Lichenibacterium dinghuense: one gene and its partner. The protein of the gene in region 1 binds, or shares a complex with, the protein of each later gene. Links are inferred from orthologs where the notes say so. Each region holds a gene or a part of one and is shown on either strand. Other genes may lie near its edges.

What was found.
Region 2: the proteins of carA (region 1) and carB are in contact, whole or in part, in a solved structure (PDB 1KEE), measured with the Escherichia coli proteins. The link is inferred for Lichenibacterium dinghuense from one-to-one orthologs.

Annotation. Positions count from the first base shown.
Region 1 is NZ_JAJLMN010000001.1:1,591,186-1,600,264, reverse strand. The notes cover bases 1-2,834. They hold carA (glutamine-hydrolyzing carbamoyl-phosphate synthase small subunit), read left to right. Parts: upstream 1-728; coding sequence 729-1,940; downstream 1,941-2,834. Other genes in these bases: L7N97_RS07695 (hypothetical protein), read left to right, coding at 2,076-2,615; L7N97_RS07705 (GatB/YqeY domain-containing protein), read right to left, coding at 98-553; mutL (DNA mismatch repair endonuclease MutL), read right to left, coding at 1-15. Also shown: L7N97_RS07690 (RBBP9/YdeN family alpha/beta hydrolase), read right to left, coding at 2,855-3,406; L7N97_RS07685 (hypothetical protein), read left to right, coding at 3,564-3,818; L7N97_RS07680 (Uma2 family endonuclease), read left to right, coding at 3,965-4,492; L7N97_RS07675 (ABC transporter permease), read left to right, coding at 4,611-6,347; L7N97_RS07670 (ABC transporter ATP-binding protein), read left to right, coding at 6,396-7,712; L7N97_RS07665 (DUF2076 domain-containing protein), read left to right, coding at 7,800-8,591; L7N97_RS07660 (LysR family transcriptional regulator), read right to left, coding at 8,621-9,079. UniProt on the Escherichia coli protein: Small subunit of the glutamine-dependent carbamoyl phosphate synthetase (CPSase).
Region 2 is NZ_JAJLMN010000001.1:291,747-301,851, reverse strand. What follows is about bases 1-3,860. They hold carB (carbamoyl-phosphate synthase large subunit), read left to right. Parts: upstream 1-336; coding sequence 337-3,660; downstream 3,661-3,860. Other genes in these bases: L7N97_RS01425 (hypothetical protein), read left to right, coding at 1-173. Also shown: transcription elongation factor GreA, read left to right, coding at 3,877-4,350; L7N97_RS01410 (hypothetical protein), read left to right, coding at 4,364-4,921; L7N97_RS01405 (mitochondrial fission ELM1 family protein), read left to right, coding at 4,933-5,952; L7N97_RS01400 (amidase), read right to left, coding at 5,936-7,432; L7N97_RS01395 (Ros/MucR family transcriptional regulator), read right to left, coding at 7,506-7,919; L7N97_RS01390 (DUF7168 domain-containing protein), read left to right, coding at 8,092-8,778; metH (methionine synthase), read right to left, coding at 8,831-10,105. UniProt on the Escherichia coli protein: Large subunit of the glutamine-dependent carbamoyl phosphate synthetase (CPSase).

The DNA of each region.
Region 1 (9,079 bases):
GCGGCGCACCGGCATGGGCGAGATGTCGGACGGCGCCGGAGAGGCGTCAAGGCTCGAGAGACCCTTCTCCCGTGGAACGGGAGAAGGGAGCCGCGCATCACCCGAGCTTCGCCAGCATCTCCTTCACGATGCCGCTGGCCTGGCCGAAGTCGATCCGCCCGGCATGCTTGGTCTTCACGGCGGCGATCACCTTGCCCATGTCCTTCGGACCGGCGGCGCCGACCTCGGCGATGGCTTCGGCGATGGCGGCGCGCGTGCCCGCCTCGTCCATCATCTGCGGCAGGAACTCGCTCAGCACCGCCACCTCGTCGCGCTCCTGCGCGGCGAGCTCGTCGCGGCCCGCCGCCTCGTAGGCCACGATGGAGTCCTGGCGCTGCTTCACCATCTTGCGCAGCACGGCCTGCTCGTCCTCCTCGGTCATCTCGCGCCCCGCGCCGCGCGCCTCGATCTCGCGGTCCTTCATGGCGGCCCCGATCAGGCGGATCGCGCCGAGGCGCTTCTTGTCGCCGGCCTTCATGGCCTCCTTCATGAGGGTGGGGAGCTGTTCGCGCATGGGAGCCTCCTTCGGGGCGCCGCCGCCGGCCGCGCGCGATTGACCCTCGGGAGGGCTGCCTCTAACGATGCGGCGCATAGCGACATTGTGACGAGGGCGGGAGCGAGGACGGCGCCGGCGGATCGAACCGCCGGACGCCGGCGTCGACCGCCGGAACGCGGGGTGTGACACGGCGATGAGCGACGGACAAGACGCGTTGACCGGCTGGGCCGACCCCGTGCCGACCGCCCTGCTGGTGCTGGCCGACGGCACGGTGCTGGAAGGCTCAGGCTTCGGGGCCACGGGCGCGGCCGAGGCCGAGGTCTGCTTCAACACCGCCATGACGGGCTACGAGGAGATCCTCACCGACCCGTCCTATTCGGGCCAGATCGTCACCTTCACCTTCCCCCACATCGGCAACGTCGGGGTGAACGACCAGGACGAGGAGACGCTGGGCGCGACCGAGAACGGCGTGCGCGGCGTGGTGCTCCACGCCGCCATCACGGCGCCCTCGAACCACCGCGCCAAGGCGGCGCTCGGCGACTGGCTCGCGGCGCGGGGCATCATCGGCATCGGCGGGATCGACACCCGCGCGCTCACCGCGGTGATCCGCGAGTCCGGCATGCCCAACGCCGTGATCGCCCACGACCCGCAGGGGCGCTTCGACCGCGAGGCGCTGAAGGCGCGGGCGGCGGCGTTCCGGGGCATGCAGGGCACCGACCTCGTGCCCGACGTGACCTCGGCCGAGCGCTCCGACTGGGACGAGACGGTGTGGAGCCTCGCGTCCGGCTTCGGCCGCCAGGACGCGCCGAAGCACCGCGTCGTCGCCATCGACTACGGGATCAAGCGCAACATCCTGCGCCTGCTCGCCGACGCGGGCTGCGCCGTCACGGTCGTGCCGGCCTCGGCCTCGGCCGAAGACATCATGGCGCTGGAGCCCGACGGCGTGTTCCTGTCGAACGGCCCCGGCGACCCCGCCGAGACGGCGCGCTACGCCGGCACGGTGATCCGGGAGATCGTCGACCGCCGCGTCCCGACCTTCGGCATCTGCCTCGGCCACCAGCTCCTGGCGCTGTCGCTCGGCGCCAAGACCGTGAAGATGCACCAGGGCCACCACGGGGCGAACCACCCGGTGAAGGACCAGGAGACGGGCCGCGTCGAGATCGTGTCGATGAACCACGGCTTCGCGGTCGACCCCGGCACGCTGCCGCCCGAGGCGGTGGAGACCCACGTGTCGCTGTTCGACGGCACCAACTGCGGGATCAGCCTGTCGGACCGCCCGGCCTTCTCGGTGCAGTACCATCCCGAGGCCTCGCCCGGCCCGCACGACAGCCACGGGCTGTTCCGGCGCTTCGTCGGGATGATCGAGGCCGACAAGGCGAGCGGCAAGCTGCGCGGCGCCCGCTGAGGGGGCGAATCGCCGCCGCCTCCGGGCGGCGGGCGAGGCGCTGAAGCGCGGCTGAACGGCGCGCTCAGGGCGGGTTCAAGGTGGGGCGCGCAGCCTTCCCGGGTCCGAAAGGATACAGGGAAGAAGGTTGAGAAGATGTCAAAGCACATCGCGTTTCTGAGTGCCGCCCTCCTGGCGGGCTCCGTCCTGCCCGCCGCCGCCGCCGACTATTACGGCGGCTACGACGGTGGCGACCGCCCGCTGAGCTACCACAGCCGGGACGACGTCTACCTCGACGGCGGCCGCGCCCGCATCGAGCACCGGCAGGACCTGGGCCCCGCCGAGGGCTACCGCCGCGCCCCCGGCCCGGTCGTCTTCGACGAGCGCGGGCCCGAGCGGCGCTTCGACGGCTACGGCTACGGCGGGCCGGGGTTCCGCCGGCCGGTCGCGGCCGAGGGCTTCGGCTACGGCCGCCCTCCCGCGTTCATCCCCCGCGCCGACCGGCCCATCGGCGGCGCCTTCGGCTACGGCGGCGGCTACCGCCCCGCCGCGGTGGCGGTCGGGCCCGTCGAGGGGGAGGGCTACGGCGCGGGCTACGGCGGCCCCGACGAGGGCTGCACGGTCGAGCGGGCGCGCTCGATCACCCCGGCCGGCTGGGAGAAGACCGTCACCCACCGCACCTGCTACCGGCGCTGAGGCGCGCCAAAGCTCGCACAAAGGTTTGAACGGCCATACCGGCCGCGGAATGCGGGCTCGACGCTGAACGTCCCCCTTCCCCTGCAGGGGGAAGGTGTCTCGGCCGCAGGCCGAGACGGATGGGGGTAGGCGGCGCGCACCGCCTCCCGCGCGACGCCGTCCACCCCACCCGGCGCCCTTCGGGCTCCACCCTCCCCTTGCAGGGGAGGGACTCGGGCAGGGTCAGGCCGAGCGCCGGCTCACAGCCGGCTCAAAAATCCCCCGAAGGTCATCAGCCCCTCGGGCCAGGGGCCGTGGCCCGACTCCACGTTGATGTGGCCGGCGTTGCCGGCGTCGACGAAGGCCGAGCCCCAGGCGGCCGACAGCGTCGCGGTCTCCTCGATGGTGGAATAAGGGTCGTCGTGGCTGCCGACGAGGAGGCTGCGGCAGGTCAGCGGGTCGGTCGGGTAGGGGCGGAAGGCGGGGTCCACCTCCGCGATGCCGATCAGCGTGGTCTCGCTCGGCGGGGCCACCAGGAAGGCGCCGGCGATCCGCTCGCCGCCGGTGAGCGCCAGGGCGCGCACGAAGGCGATCACGCCGAGGCTGTGGGCGACCGCCACCACGGGCCGCTCGCAGCGCGCGACCGCCTCGGCGATGCGCGCCTCCCAGTCGGCCGCGACGGGCCGGTCCCAGTCGGCCTGCTCAACCCGCACGGCGTTGGGCAGCTTCGCCCCCCAACGGCTCTGCCAGTGGTCGGGGCCGGAGCCGCCGAGGCCCGGGATGATGAGGAGGTCGGCGTCGCGGCTGCGCATGGAGGGCCTTGGGGTCCGTTGTGATCGGGTGGAGCGGCACGACCTTGCCGCGCCGTGCCCCCGCGTGTCGAGGCGCGACGCTCGCGCCCGCCCCTGCGGAAACAGGGATGGAACCCGGGCGTTCCACCGATCCGGAGCCGCCCGAAGGATCCCGCCCATGAGACCCGTCGCCCTCGCCCTGGCCTGCCTGGCGCTGCCCGCCGCCCCCGCGATCTCGCTGGCCCAGACCGCCAACGTCAGCCCGACCTCGCCCGGCGGCGCCAGCCCCGGCGCCACGATCCGCACCCCGCCCTCGGGCTCGACGGCTCGGCCGAACCCCGGCCAGCCGCAGATCGGCGCACCGACGCCGACCGAGCAGCATTATGAGCACAAAGCGGAGAAGGCCGCGACCTCGGTCTGCAAGGGCTGCTGAGCGGGAAACGCGGGTGGGTGGAACCGTGCCGCGTGCCGCGCACGTGGCCTGCGCCGGTTTGGCCCTCGCCCGGAACGCTGGTAGCCTCACGCCCGGTCCCGATCCGCGAAGCCGGAGGTGACGCCGTGCAGCAGCCCGAGCCGAGCATGACCGTCGAGGATTTCCTCCTCTGGGCCGAGGCGCGGCCGGGCCGTCATGAGCTGGTCGACGGGCAGCCCCACGCGATGGCGCCGGAGCGCGTCGGCCACGCCGAGGCGAAGTTCGCGGCCCAGACCGCGCTTCGGCAGGCCATCGTCCGGGCCGGCGTGCCGTGCCACATGCTTCCCGACGGCGTGACGGTCCGCATCGACGCGCGGACCGCCTACGAGCCTGACGCGCTCGTCTACTGCGGGGCACGGCTGTCACGGAACGCGACCGTGGTGGCAGCACCCGTGATCGTCGTCGAGGCGCTGTCGCCGAGCGCGGGCTTCTTCGACCGCCACGGCAAGCTCGCCGGCTATTTCACGCTGCCGAGCGTCCAACACTATCTGATCGTCGACATCGATCGGCGCATGGTGATCCACCACGAGCGCGACGGCGACGCGCTCCGCACGCGCCTCTTGCCGTCCGGCCCGCTGCGCCTCGATCCGCCCGGCCTCGAGCTGACGGTGGAGGACCTGCTCGGGCCGCTCTGACGCCGGCGGGGAACTGCCTGGAGCGCCGCCTCCGCGTCATCGCATTGTCACCCCGATCCAACATGCGATAGGGAGCCTCAGCGCCCTCTAAGGCGCGCCCTCCCACACGGTTCCCCGCATGGCGTCAAAGTTCGTGGCCTTCACGTCCCTCGGCCGGCGCGCCCTGCCGAACCAGTGGGACCTGATCGCGCTGTCGCTGATCTTCGGCCTGTTCGTGCTGATCGTGCACGGATCGCGCGGCATGGTCGTGCCGCTGCCGCCCGCCGACGCCCCCGCCATCACGCTCGACTACGCCGACCTCCCCTATTACGCGCTGCGCACCACGCTGCGCATGTTCCTGGCGCTCGCCGCCAGCCTCGCCTTCACGCTGACCTACGCGACGCTCGCGGCCAAGAGCCGGCGCGCCGAGACCGTGCTGATCCCGCTGCTCGACGTGCTGCAGTCGGTGCCGATCCTCGGCTTCCTGTCCTTCACGGTGACATTCTTCCTCGGCCTGTTCCCGGGCTCGACGCTGGGGGCGGAGCTCGCCTGCATCTTCGCGATCTTCACGAGCCAGGCCTGGAACATGGCCTTCTCGTTCTACCAGTCGCTGCGCACCGTGCCGGGCGACCTCCAGGAGGTCAGCGAGGGCTTCCGCCTGTCGCCCTGGCAGGCGTTCTGGCAGCTCGAGACGCCCTTCGCCATGCCGGGGCTGATCTACAACACGATGATGTCCATGTCGGGCGGCTGGTTCTTCGTGGTGGCGGCCGAGGCCATCACGGTGGGCGACACGACCATCAAGCTGCCGGGCATCGGCTCCTACCTCGCCACCGCCATCGACCAGAAGGACATCGCCGCCGTGCTGGTGGCCGTGGCCGTGGTGCTGGTGGTGATCCTGCTCTACGACCAGCTCGTGTTCCGGCCCATCGTGGCCTTCTCGGATAAGTTCAAGGTCGAGCTGTCCGCGTCCCAGACCGTGTCGAAGTCCTGGGTGCTCGACCTGCTCGCCCGCACGGTCTGGGTGCGCCGCGCCGCCGAGCCCGTGACCCGCGCCTTCGACTGGTTCACCAGCCTCCGGCTCGACCTGCCGGGCCTGCGCCTGCGCCGCGCGGAGCCGTCGCGCGCCGCGACCCTCGCCGTGGACCTGCTGTGGTTCGCGGCCATCGGCGTCATCGCGGCCTACGGCGCCTGGCAGGCCGTGCAGTTCATCGCCACCACGCTCAACTGGGGCGACGTGCTCCAGACGGTGGGGCTGACGCTGATCACCATGGTACGGGTGATCGTGCTGCTGATCATCGCCAGCCTCGTGTGGGTGCCGATCGCGGTGTGGATCGGGCTCCGGCCCCGCATCGCCGAGCGCGTGCAGCCCGCGGCCCAGTTCCTCGCCGCATTCCCGGCCAACGTGGTCTTCCCCCTCGCGGTGGTGGGCATCCTGACCTTCCACCTCGACCCCGACATCTGGCTGTCGTTCCTGATCATCTTCGGGACGCAGTGGTACATCGTGTTCAACGTCATCGCGGGCGCCGCGGCCTTCCCCAACGACCTGCGCGAGGCGGCCACCAACTTCCGCATCTCGGGCCTCGCCTGGTGGTTCAAGGTGATGATCCCCGGCATCTTCCCCTACTACGTCACGGGGGCGCTGACGGCCTCGGGCGGCTCGTGGAACGCCGCCATCGTGGCCGAATACGTGAAATGGGGGAACGACAAGGTGTCGGCCTCCGGCATCGGCGCCTATATCGCCCAGGCCACGGAGGCGGGCGACTTCCCCAAGATCGTGCTCGGCGTGGCGATGATGTCGATCTTCGTGATCCTCTACAATCGCCTGCTGTGGCGCCCGCTGTTCAGCTACGCCGAGCGCCGCCTGCGCCTGAGCTGACCCGCCCCGGCCCCGCCCCAGAACGCCCTCCCGAACAGGACACCCACCATGCTCGAAGAAGCCAAGGGCGGCCCGCTGCTCGAAGTCCGCGACGTGTCGCAGCGCTACAAGGGGGGCGCCGAGGACGAGGCCCCGGCCGTGCTCGACGGCGTGTCCACCACCCTGTCGCGCGGCGAGATCGTCGGCCTGCTCGGCCGGTCGGGCTGCGGGAAGTCGACGCTGCTGCGCATCGTGTCGGGGCTGATCCGCCCGTCCTCGGGCGAGGTCGTGTACCAGGGCCACAGGGTCGAGGGGCCGGCCGACGGCGTCGCCATGGTGTTCCAGAGCTTCGCGCTCTTCCCCTGGCTGTCCGTTCTGGAGAACGTCGAGATCGGCCTCAAGGCGCTGAAGATCGCGCCCGACGAGGCCCGCCGCCGCGCGCTGGCCGCCATCGACCTCATCGGCCTCGACGGCTACGAGTCGGCCTATCCGAAGGAGCTGTCGGGCGGCATGCGCCAGCGCGTCGGCTTCGCCCGCGCGGTGGTGACCCACCCCAACATCCTGCTCATGGACGAGCCCTTCTCGGCGCTCGACGTGCTCACCGCCGAAACGCTGCGCTCGGACCTCATCGACCTGTGGAGCGAGGGCCGGCTGCCCATCAAGTCGATCCTCATGGTGACGCACAACATCGAGGAGGCCGTGCTGATGTGCGACCGCATCCTGGTGCTGTCGTCGCATCCCGGGCGCATCGCCTCCGAGATCCGGGTCACGCTGCCCCACCCGCGCAACCGGCTCGACCCCGTGTTCCGCCAGCTCGTCGACAACATCTACGCGCTGATGACGCGCCGCCAGACGTCCAAGCAGCCCGGCAAGGACGGGCTGTTCCCCGGCACCGGCATCGGCATGGTGCTGCCGCGCGTGTCCACCAACTCGCTGGCCGGCCTCATCGAGGAGGTCGCGGCCGAGCCCTACAACGGCCGGGCCGACCTCCCCCACCTCGCCGACTCGCTGCAGATGGAGATCGACGACCTGTTCCCCATCGCGGAAACGCTGCAACTCATGCGCTTCGCCGAGCTGGAGGATGGCGACATCAAGCTCACCACCGCCGGGCGGCGCTTCGCCGACGCCGAGACCGACGCCCGCAAGAAGCAGTTCGGCGACCACCTCATCGCCTACGTGCCGCTGGCGGCGCGCATCAAGCGCGTGCTCGACGAGCGCCCCTCCCACGTCGCCAACGCGACGCGCTTCCGCGAGGAGCTGGAGGACCACATGAGCGAGGACTACGCCGAGAAGACGCTGCGCTCCGCGATCAACTGGGGCCGCTACGGCGAAGTCTTCGCCTACGACGAGGACAACCGCTCCTTCTCCCTCGAAAACCCGACCTGACGCGCCCTCCGGACCCCCTTGGCGCGCGGCGCGTTGTCCCCACATGAGGCGCGCCGGCCGACGGCCCGCCATCCAGGGAGACGCAACGTGAACTCCGACGAACGCCAGCTCATCACCGGTCTCTTCGACCGCATGAGGTCGGTGGGCAGCCAGGGGCGCGACCGCGACGCCGAGCAGCTCATCAACGATCAGGTGCGCACGCAACCCTACGCGCCCTACCTCCTGACCCAGACCGTGCTGGTGCAGGACCAGGCGTTGCGCGCCGCCAACGAGCGGCTGCAGCAGCTCGAGGAGCAGGTCCGCCAGCACCAGCAGGGCTCGTCGCAGGGCGGCGAGAGCGGCGGCTTCCTCGGCGGCCTCGGGCGCATGTTCGGCGGCGGCGCCGCGGCCTCCTCGGTGCCGGCGACGAGCCAGCATCCCGACCCCTATCGCGGCGGGCAGCCCGGCTACGGCGGCCAGCAGGGCTACGGCCAGGGCCAGGGCGGCCCGTGGGGCAACCAGGGCTACGGGCAGCAGCAGGGCTACGGCCAGCCGCAGCAGCCCCAGGGCGGCGGCATGTTCGGCGGCGGCGGCGGTGGCGGCGGCTTCATGAAGGGCGCGCTCGGCGCGGCGGCCGGCGTCGCCGGCGGCGTGCTGATGGCCGACGGCATCAAGAACCTGTTCTCGGGCGGCCACGACCCGATGGGCATGGCGTCGGGCTTCGGCGGCGGCGAGGGCGGCGCCTTCGGACAGCCCGGCGGCGAGACCATCATCAACAACTACTACGACAGCCCGCAGGACGGGGGTCAGGGCGGTGGCGGCGGCTACCAGGCCGGCGACTACGGCAGCGGCGGGGACCAGGGCGGCGGCGATCCCGGCGGCTACAGCCAGGACGTCTGACGCGGCGGGCGGGCCTTCAGGCCCGCTCCTCACCGCGCCATGAAGGTTGCGCGGTCGCGCGTCGCGGCCTCCACCAGCGCGTCGTGGACCGCGCGGATCCGCCCGATGCCGCGCGTGTCCTCGTGCTCCACGATCCAGTAGGAGCGCTCGGCGCGCCGCGCCGGCAGCACGCGGACGAGGTCCGGGTGCCGCCGCGCGATGAAGTCGTGCAGCACGCCGATGCCGATGCCGGCCCGCACGGCTTCGAGCTGGCCCACCGCCCCCGCGCATTGGAAGGCGACCGGCGCGTCGCCGCACAGCTCCGCCACGTAGCCCAGCGCGGGCGAATAGTTGAACTCCTCGACGTAGCCGACGAGCCGGTGCGCCCTGAGCCCGGCCGCGTCCGCCGGCGCCGGGTGGCGGGCGAGGTAGCCCGCCGAGGCGAAGAGCCCGAGCGAATAGTCGGTGAGCTTGCGCGACACGAAGCGCCCGGCCTCCGGCTTCTCCAG
Region 2 (10,105 bases), 1.3 Mb from region 1 along the record:
AGAAGAAGGTCGACATCAAGGACGGCACCCCGATCGTGCAGCTCGGCGAGGCCACCAAGGCCGACCTCGTGCCCGGCGCCAAGGTGTTCATCAACGCCCCCGGCATGACCGGCGACAAGATCGAGAAGGGCGCCGTGGTGGTCGGCAAGGACGGCGTCACGCCCCCAATGTGATCGGCCTTCTCGGCCTCCGACGATGCAAAGACCCGGCCGGAAGGCCGGGTCTTTGCATGTGTGAGGAGCGACGAAGCTGCGGCGCTTCCGCAACGGTCGGGCCTGCTCTAAGAGACGGGGCCCGCCCGGCCGACGACGACACGCGAATCCGTAGGACCTTTTGATGCCGAAGCGCACCGACATCGCCACGATCATGATCATCGGGGCCGGCCCGATCATCATCGGCCAGGCCTGCGAGTTCGACTATTCGGGCACCCAGGCCTGCAAGGCGCTGCGCGAGGACGGCTACCGGATCGTGCTCGTCAACTCCAACCCCGCCACCATCATGACCGACCCGGACATGGCGGACCGGACCTACGTCGAGCCCATCACCCCCGAGGTCGTGGCCAAGATCATCGCGGCCGAGCGCCACGCCGTGCCGGGCGGCTTCGCGCTGCTGCCCACCATGGGCGGCCAGACGGCGCTCAACTGCGCCCTCGCTCTCGAGCGCATGGGCACGCTGAAGGAGCACGACGTCGAGCTGATCGGCGCCACCGCGGCCGCCATCGACAAGGCCGAGGACCGCGAGCTGTTCCGCGACGCCATGACCAAGATCGGCCTCGCGACCCCGCGCTCGCACCACGTCGGCTCACTCGCAGAGGCGCTCGCCTGCCTCGACGACGTCGGCCTGCCGGCCATCATCCGCCCGTCCTTCACCATGGGCGGCACCGGCGGCGGCATCGCCTACAACCGCGACGAATATATCGAGATCATCGAGCGCGGCCTCGACGCTTCCCCGACCACGCAGGTTCTGGTCGAGGAAAGCGTGCTCGGCTGGAAGGAATACGAGATGGAGGTCGTACGCGACCGCGCCGACAACGCCATCATCATCTGCTCGATCGAGAACGTCGACCCCATGGGGGTCCACACGGGCGACTCGATCACGGTGGCGCCCGCGCTGACGCTGACCGACAAGGAATACCAGATCATGCGCGACGCCAGCCTCGCGGTGCTGCGCGAGATCGGCGTCGAGACGGGCGGCTCCAACGTGCAGTTCGCGGTGAACCCCGCGGACGGCCGCATGATCGTCATCGAGATGAACCCGCGCGTGTCGCGCTCCTCGGCGCTGGCCTCCAAGACCACGGGCTTCCCCATCGCCAAGGTCGCGGCCAAGCTCGCGGTCGGCTACACGCTGGACGAGATCCAGAACGACATCACGGGTGGCGCCACGCCGGCCTCCTTCGAGCCGACGATCGACTACGTCGTCACCAAGATCCCGCGCTTCGCCTTCGAGAAGTTCCCCGGCGCCGAGCCCATCCTCAACACCGCCATGAAGTCGGTGGGCGAGGCCATGGCGATCGGCCGGACCTTCGGCGAAAGCCTGCAGAAGGCCCTGCGCTCGCTGGAGACGGGGCTGAACGGCCTCGACGAGATCCCGATCGAGGGCCTCGTGCCCGGCGAGGAGACGGTCGCGCTGCGGGCCGCGCTCGGCCGGCCGACGCCGGACCGCATCCTGGTCGTCGCCCAGGCGCTGCGCCACGGCATGAGCCACGCCGAGATCCACGAGGCCTGCGCCTTCGATCCATGGTTCATCGCGCAGATCCAGGACATCGTCGACCTCGAGGAGAAGGTGCGCCGCTTCGGCGTGCCCACCACGGCCCCGAGCCTGCGGGCGCTCAAGAGCGCCGGCTTCTCGGACGCGCGGTTGGCCGCCCTCGCGGGCCGCGAGGTCGCGGAGGTGACGGCCGCGCGCCGGAGCTTGGGCGTGCGCCCGGTGTTCAAGCGCATCGACACCTGCGCGGCCGAGTTCGCCTCGCCCACCGCCTACATGTACTCGACCTACGCGCCGCCTTTCGCGGGGGCGCCCGCCGACGAGGCGCGCCCGTCCGATCGCGAGAAGGTGGTGATCCTCGGCGGCGGCCCGAACCGCATCGGCCAGGGCATCGAGTTCGACTATTGCTGCTGCCACGCCTGCTTCGCGCTGCGCGACGCGGGCTACGAGACCGTGATGGTCAACTGCAACCCCGAGACGGTGTCGACCGACTACGACACGTCCGACCGACTCTACTTCGAGCCCCTCACCGCCGAGGACGTGCTGGAGGTGCTGGAGGTCGAGCGTTCGCGCGGCACGCTGAAGGGCGTCATCGTGCAGTTCGGCGGCCAGACGCCGCTCAAGCTCGCCCACGCCCTGCAGGAGGCCGGCATCCCGATCCTCGGCACCACCGTGGATTCGATCGACCTCGCCGAGGACCGCGACCGCTTCAAGCGCCTGCTCGACAAGGTGGGCCTGAAGCAGCCGAAGAACGGCATCTCCTATTCGGTCGAGCAGTCGCGCCTTGTCGCGGCCTCGCTCGGCCTGCCGCTCGTCGTGCGCCCCTCCTACGTGCTCGGTGGCCGCGCCATGGCGATCGTGCGCACCGACGCCGCGCTCGACTCCTACCTGCTCGACGTGCTGCCCGGCCTCGTGCCGCCCGAGGTGAAGACGCGCTACCCCAACGACAAGACGGGGCAGATCAACACGGTGCTGGGCACCAATCCGCTGCTGTTCGACCGCTACCTGTCCGACGCGATCGAGGTCGACGTCGACGCGCTCTGCGACGGGACGGACGTCGTGGTGGCCGGCATCATGGAGCACATCGAGGAGGCCGGCATCCACTCGGGCGACTCGGCCTGCTCGCTGCCGCCCCACTCGCTCGATGCCGGGACGGTCGCCGAGATCGAGCGCCAGACGCGCGTGCTGGCGCTGGCGCTCGGCGTGGTCGGGCTGATGAACGTGCAATACGCCCTCAAGGACGGCGCGATCTTCGTGCTGGAGGTGAACCCGCGCGCGTCGCGCACCGTGCCCTTCGTGGCCAAGGTGATCGGCAAGCCTCTCGCCAAGATCGCGTCGCGCGTGATGGCGGGCGAGAAGCTCGCGTCCTTCGATCTCCAGGCGCTGAAGCTCGACCACGTGGCCGTGAAGGAGGCGGTGTTCCCCTTCGCGCGCTTCCCCGGCGTCGACACGGTGCTGGGCCCGGAGATGCGCTCCACCGGCGAGGTGATCGGCCTCGACCGCTCCTTCGACATCGCCTTCGCCAAGAGCCAGCTCGGCGCCGGCACGGCGGTGCCGACCCGGGGCGCGGTCTTCGTCTCCGTAAAGGATTCCGACAAGCCGCGCGTGCTCGATACCATCCGGGTGCTGGCCGGGCTCGGCTTCCGCATCCAGGCGACCGGCGGCACGCTGAAGAGCCTGCGCGAGGCCGGCATCGAGGCCACGAAGGTCAACAAGGTGTCGGAGGGCCGGCCGCACGTCGTCGACGCCATCAAGAACGGCGGCATCCAGCTCGTGGTCAACACCACGGAGGGGGCCCGCGCGCTCAGCGATTCACGCGACCTGCGGCGCGCCGCCCTGCTGCACAAGGTGCCCTATTACACCACGCTGGCGGGCGCCATCGCGGCGGCGCGCGGCATCGGCGGCTACGTCGGCGGCGAGCTCGAAGTGCGGGCCCTGCAGGACTATTTCAACTGAAGATCGGCCGCCGGGGGCCCGCGGCCTTCGGCGTGTCCCCGGAACCCCGCCGCTTCGCCGCGTGTTGACGGGGCCCCGCGCCCGCATCATCCTGACCAACCGTCGAGCCGGTCTCGACCCACCCGCTCCGGGCGCGCCGCGGGCGTGCGGGCCGGCCCGACCCCCATGCCGCCATCGCGGGCGCCGGCCCGCGATGCACCGTCGAGAGTGAACGAGATGGACAGAGTGCCGATGACCGTCGCGGGCTATTCCGCGCTGGAGGCCGAGCTGAAGATGCGCCAGCAGGAGGAGCGCCCGCGCATCATCCAGGCGATCGCGGAGGCCCGCTCCCACGGCGACCTGTCCGAGAACGCCGAATACCACGCCGCCAAGGAATCGCAGTCGCTCAACGAGGGCCGCATCGCCGAGTTGGAGGACAAGCTGTCGCGCGCCGAGGTCATCGACGTGTCCAAGCTGTCGGGCAAGACGGTGAAGTTCGGCGCGACCGTGACGCTGGTGGACGAGGACACGGAGGAGAAGAAGGTGTTCCAGATCGTCGGCGAGGCCGAGGCCGACGTGAAGAGCGGCAAGGTGTCGATCACCTCGCCCACGGCCCGCGCCCTGATCGGCAAGAAGACCGGCGACAGCGTGGAGGTGAACACCCCCGGCGGCGGCAAGAGCTACGAGCTGCTCGACGTCGCGTTCCGCTGATCGCCCGCCCTCGATGACGTCTTCCCCCACACGCCGCGCCGCCCTCGGCCTCCTCGCCGCGGCGGCCCTGCCGCTCGCCCGCAGCGCGCCCGCGGCGGCACAACTGCTCCCTCCGCCGCCGGGCGGCCTCCCGGTCCCGGGCGGCTCCGCCGTTCCCGGCGGGCTCCGCATCGCCCGCGTCGCGGTGGACACCTCCGCCCTGCGCACGGCCTTCGCGGGCGACGCCGACCTCCTGGCGCACGATCTCCAGGGCGATCTGCGGCACGTCTTCGCCGACCTGATGGTCGGGGCGGGGGACCGCGGCGTCACCCTCCTCGCGCGCATCCATTCGCTCTACCTGCCGCCCTGGGCCGGCGGGCGCCGGGGCGGCAACGGCGGGGAAGGACCCGACAACATCGAGGGCGTCGGCATCGTGGCCTCCGGCAGCCGCGTCCTGTCCGAGACGCCGCTCTACACGACGCTGGATCCGGGCTACAGCGGCGCCTGGTACACGCCGGACATCACCGAGCGCCGCATCGCCTCGATCTCCTACCAGTTCGCCTACTGGCTCCGCCGGGAGATGGGGGTCTGACCGCGGCCGAGGTGGTCGCGCGGGATGCCGTCGCGGGGCTGCTCCCGCCCGGCACGACCGCCTGGGTGCTCAGCGACGGCAAGATCGGCGACGAGGTGCAGTGTTTCGGGATCGCCGATGCGCTCGGCCTCGCCCCGCCGCGCCGCCTCATCGCGCCGCGCGCACCCTGGTCCTGGGCGACGCCCTACGGCCCGGTCGACCCGCGGGAGGCGCCGGGGCGCCCCGGCAGCCCGATCGCGCCGCCCTATCCCGACATCGTCTTCGCGGCGGGCCGGCGCACCGTGCCCTACCTGCGCCGGGTCAAGCGAGCCTCGGGCGGCCGCACCTTCACGGTCTTCGTGAAGGACCCCTACACCGGCACCGGCACGGCCGACGTGATCTGGATCCCGGAGCACGACAAGCTGCGCGGCGACAACGTCGTGGTGTCGCTGACGCCGGCGCACCGGCTGCGGCCGGAGGTCTTCGCCCGCGCCCGCGCGGCGATCGACCCGCGCATCGCGCCCCTGCCGCAGCCCCGCGTCGCCATGGTGCTGGGCGGCAAGGGCGTGAACCACGACTTCTCGCCCGCCGACGTGGAGGCGCTGGCCGGCATCGCGGCGACGATCGCGGGATCGGGCGCGAGCCTGATGGTGACGCCGTCGCGCCGCACGCCGCCCGACGCGCTGGCTGCGATCCGCGCGGCGCTCCAGCCGGCCCTGGCCGAGGGGCGCGCCTTCGTGTGGGACGGCACGGGGGAGAACCCTTATCCGCAGATCCTCGCCCACGCCTCGGCGATCCTGGTCACGGGTGACAGCGCCAACATGGTGGGCGAGGCGACGGCGACGGGCGCCCCGGTGCACGTCTACGAGCCCTCGGGCGGCCACCCCAAGGTGACGCGCTACCTCGACCGCCTGACCGAGGAGGGCGCGGTGCGGCGCTGGACGGGGCGGCTGGAGAGCTGGAGCTACGCGCCCATCGACTCGGCGCCCGTGACGGCGCGGGAGATCGCGGCGCGCTATCGGGCCTTCCGGGGCCTCACAGCCCGTCCCTGAAGCCCTTCGCCTCGCTGATCGGCCGCGCCGCGCGGAGCCGGGCGAGGTCGGGCCGGGGGCGGCCGAGCGCGGCGTCGCCCGCGAAGGCCCGCTCCAGCGCGGCCGCGACGCCGAGCACCAGCGCGTCGCCGCCGCGGGGCCCGACGATCTGCAGCCCGAACGGCATCCCGGACTCGTCGAGGCCGAGCGGCAGGCTCAGCGCCGGATGGCCGGGCAGCGTCACCGCGTAGGCGAGCGCCAGCCATTGATAGTAGGAGCGGGTCGGCACGCCGTCGATCTCGGTCGGGTAGGGCTCCGCCCAGGGGCGGGGGCTCAGCGTCACGGCCGGGCTCACCAGCACGTCGTGCTCGGCGAAGAAGGACTGCCAGCCGCGGTAGATCCGCGTCTGCGCCGCGGCGGCGCGGGCGTAGTCGGCGAGGGAATAGCCGAGCCCCTCCTCGACGTTGACGAGCACGTTCGAGCCCAGCATCTCGGGCCGGGTCCGGTATGTCTCCCCGTGCTGCGCCAGGAAGTGCGAGGCGCGCAGCACCGCGAAGGCGTCGTCGGCCCCCGCGCAGTCCGGCGTCGCCTCGGCGGCGCGCGCGAACAGCGGCGCCAGCGCGACGACGCGGGTGCGGAACACGCGGCGCACGTGCGCTTCCGTCGGCGCGAAGCGGAAGTCCTCCGTGAAGGCGAGGCGGAGCCCCTTCAACTCGACCGGGCGCGGCGGCGACCAGCGCTCCGGTACCCCGCGCACGGCCTCGCCCGGCAGCGCGTAGCTGAGCGGGTCGCGCGCGTCGTCGCCCGCCATCGCGGACAGCATCAGCGCGGCGTCGGCGACGCTGCGCGCCATGGGCCCGTCCGTGGGCAGGTGGCTCCAGCCGAGGCCGCGCGCCTCGCCGGCGACGAGGCCCGGCGACGGCCGCAGGCCGACCACGCCCGCATAGGCGGCGGGGTTGCGCAGGCTGCCGCCGGTGTCGGACCCGGACGCGAGCGGGACCATGCCGCAGGCCAGAGCCACGGCCGAGCCGCCCGACGAGCCCGCGGCCGAGCGCGAGGGATCGAAGGCGTTGCCGGTGGCGCCGTAGACGCGGTTGCGGGTGTTGGCGCCGGCGGCGAACTCCGGTGTGTTGGTCTTGCCGAGCACGATCGCGCCGGCGGTGCGCAGCCGCGCCACGCAGCCGGCGTCCCCGGCCGGGACGTGGTCGGCGAAGATGGGGCTGCCGTAGGTGGTGCGCAGGCCGGCCGTGTCCTGCGTGTCCTTGATGCCGACCGGAACGCCGTGCAGGGGCCCGAGCGGGCCGCCGCGCATCACGGCGGCCTCGGCGGCGCGGGCGGCGTTCCGGGCGCCCTCCTCGTCCACCAGCACGACGGCGTTGACGGCCGGGTCGACGGCGGCGATGCGGCTCAGGCAGGAGTCGAGCGCCTCGACCGGCGACAGGCGCCGGCCCGCGATGGCGGTGGCGAGGTCGACGGCCGACAGGTCACAGGGTTCGGTCATGGCGGGCTCCGGGTCGGCCTGCACCATGCCACCGCGGCCCACGCGGCGCGAGGACCGGGCTTGACGCTGCCCGTCAGCCCTCGACCTTGCGGCCGAGGCCGATGCGGCGGGCGAGCTCGGAACGCTTGTTGGCGTAGGCGGGCGCCACCATCGGGTAGTCGCGCGGGAGATTCCACTTGGCGCGGTACTGCTCGGGCGACATGCCGTAGGCCGACTGCAGGTGGCGCTTCAGCGACTTGAACTTCCGTCCGTCCTCCAGGCATACGATGTAGTCGTCGGTGACGGATTTCTTGATGGCGACCGCGGGCTGCTGCGGCTCTACCACGGGTTCCGCGACGGGTCCCGCCTGCACGCGGTCGAGCGAATCATGAACAGCCTTGATGAGGGTCGGCAGATCACTCGCCGGAACGGCATTGTGGGCCACGTAGGCGGCCACGATGTCGGTCGCGAGCTCGATCATCCGCATCCCGTTGCTGTCTCCGCTCATGTTCCCGGCGTCCTTTGGGTCGTTTTACGTCGATTGAGCGCCACAGCGGCGGCCAGACACGTTTGTCATCTCGACGCTTCTACGCTTGACTTTACGTTAAAGCGTCGCGTTTTCCTTCGCAAGCTTTCGATACGACGTCACACAAGGGCGGCGCGCCGCCTCCGGAGACCGCATGTCGACCGAACGGGATCGATTGAAGGGCCGAATCGCGGCGCTTCTGGCCAAAACCGTGCAGAACGGCTGCACCGAGGGGGAGGCCTTGTCGGCCGCCGCCAAGGTGGCGGAGCTGCTCGACCGCCACGCGCTGTCGCTCACCGACGTCGAGATCCGCGAATCGGTCTGCAACAGCGTCGCCTTCGCGTCGCGCCACCGGAAGCGCGTGCCGCTCGACGCCTGCATCGGCGCCATCGCGGCCTTCTGCGACTGCCGGGTGTGGCGCGAGAAGACCGCGGACGGCGGTGTCAGCCACGTCTTCTTCGGCCTGCCGGAGGACGCCGCAGCGGCCCGCGACCTCGCCGAGACGGTGGACGATGCCGTGCGGGCCGAACTCGGCCGCTACAAGACGAGCCGCGACTACGCGCGCTTCGACACGCGCGACCGCCACACCGTCAACGCCTCCTTCGTGCTCGGCATGGTGAACGGCATCGCCGGCAAGCTCGACGCCCTCAAGGCCGCGCGCGACGCCCGCCACCGCGGCACGGGGCGCGACATCGCGGTCGTGAAGACGTCGGCGGTGGACGAGGCCTTCGCCAAGCTCGGGCTCGTGATGGTGGAGGGGCAGGGCGGCCCGCGGCGCCTCGTCGCCGAAGGGGCCTACGACGCGGGGAGCGCGGCGGGACAAGCGTTGAAGGTGGGGTGAGCGCGCTCCACCGTCATCGCGAGCGAAGCGATGACGGCGGAGAGACCGCCTCCTACTCCGCCGCCTGCGGCAAGGGCTCGGCCCCGCCCGGCACGTAGTTGAGGATCGGCCCGAGCCAGCGCTCGACCTCGCCGACCCGCATGTTCTTGCGCAGCGCGTAGTCCTCGACTTGGTCGCGCTCGACCTTGGCGACGCCGAAGTAGTGGGCCTCGGGATGCGCCAGGTAGAGGCCCGACACGGAGGAGCCCGGCCACATGGCGAAGCTTTCCGTCAGGCGCACGCCCGCCTTGGCCTCGGCGTCGAGCAGGCGGAACAGCGTCGCCTTCTCGGTGTGGTCGGGCTGGGACGGGTAGCCCGGCGCCGGGCGGATGCCGCGGTAGGGCTCGCCGATCAGCTCGTCTGGCTCGAACTGCTCGGCGCGGGCGTAGCCCCACAGCTCCTTGCGCACGCGCTGGTGCATGGCCTCGGCGAAGGCCTCGGCGAAGCGGTCGGCCAGCGCCTTGACCATGATGGAGGAATAGTCGTCGTTGGCGCGGGTGAAGCGCTCGGAGAGCACTTCCTCCTCCATGCCGGCCGTGACCACGAAGCCGCCGACGTAGTCGCCGACCCCGGACTCGCGCGGCGCCACGAAGTCGGCGAGGGCGAGGCTCGCGCGCCCGCCGCCCTTCGAGAGCTGCTGGCGCAGCGTGTAGAAGGTCGCCGCCTCCTCGTCGCGCGCCTCGTCGGTGAAGACGCGGATGTCGTCGCCGACCGCTTCCGCGGGCCAGAAGCCCACCACGGCCTTGGGCCTGAACCAGCCCTCCGCGACGATCTTCGCCAGCATGGCCTGCGCGTCGTCGAACAGCGCGCGCGCCGCGGGCCCCTGCGTCTCGTGGTCGAGGATGGCGGGGTAGCGGCCCTTCAGCTCCCAGGTGGAGAAGAAGGGCGTCCAGTCGATGAAGCGCGCGAGGTCGGCGAGGTCGTAGGTCTCGAAGGTGCGCGTGCCGAGGAAGGACGGCACCGGCGCCTCGTAGCCGCTCCAGTCGATCGCGAGCCGGTTCGCGCGCGCCTTGGCGAGCGGTAGGCGCTGCTTGTCGGCCTCGCTCTTCGCGTGGGCGGCGGCGACGCGGCGGTATTCGTCACGGGTGCGCTCCACGAAGGCGTCGCGGTTGTCGGGCGACAGCAGGCTCGACACGACGCCGACAGCGCGGCTCGCGTCCGTCACGTAGACGGCCTGGCCCGAGGTGTAGCGCGGCGCGACTTTCACGGCCGTGTGGACGCGGCTCGTCGTGGCGCCGCCGATCAGAAGCGGCACGCGGAATTTCTGGCGCTCCATCTCGGAGGCGAC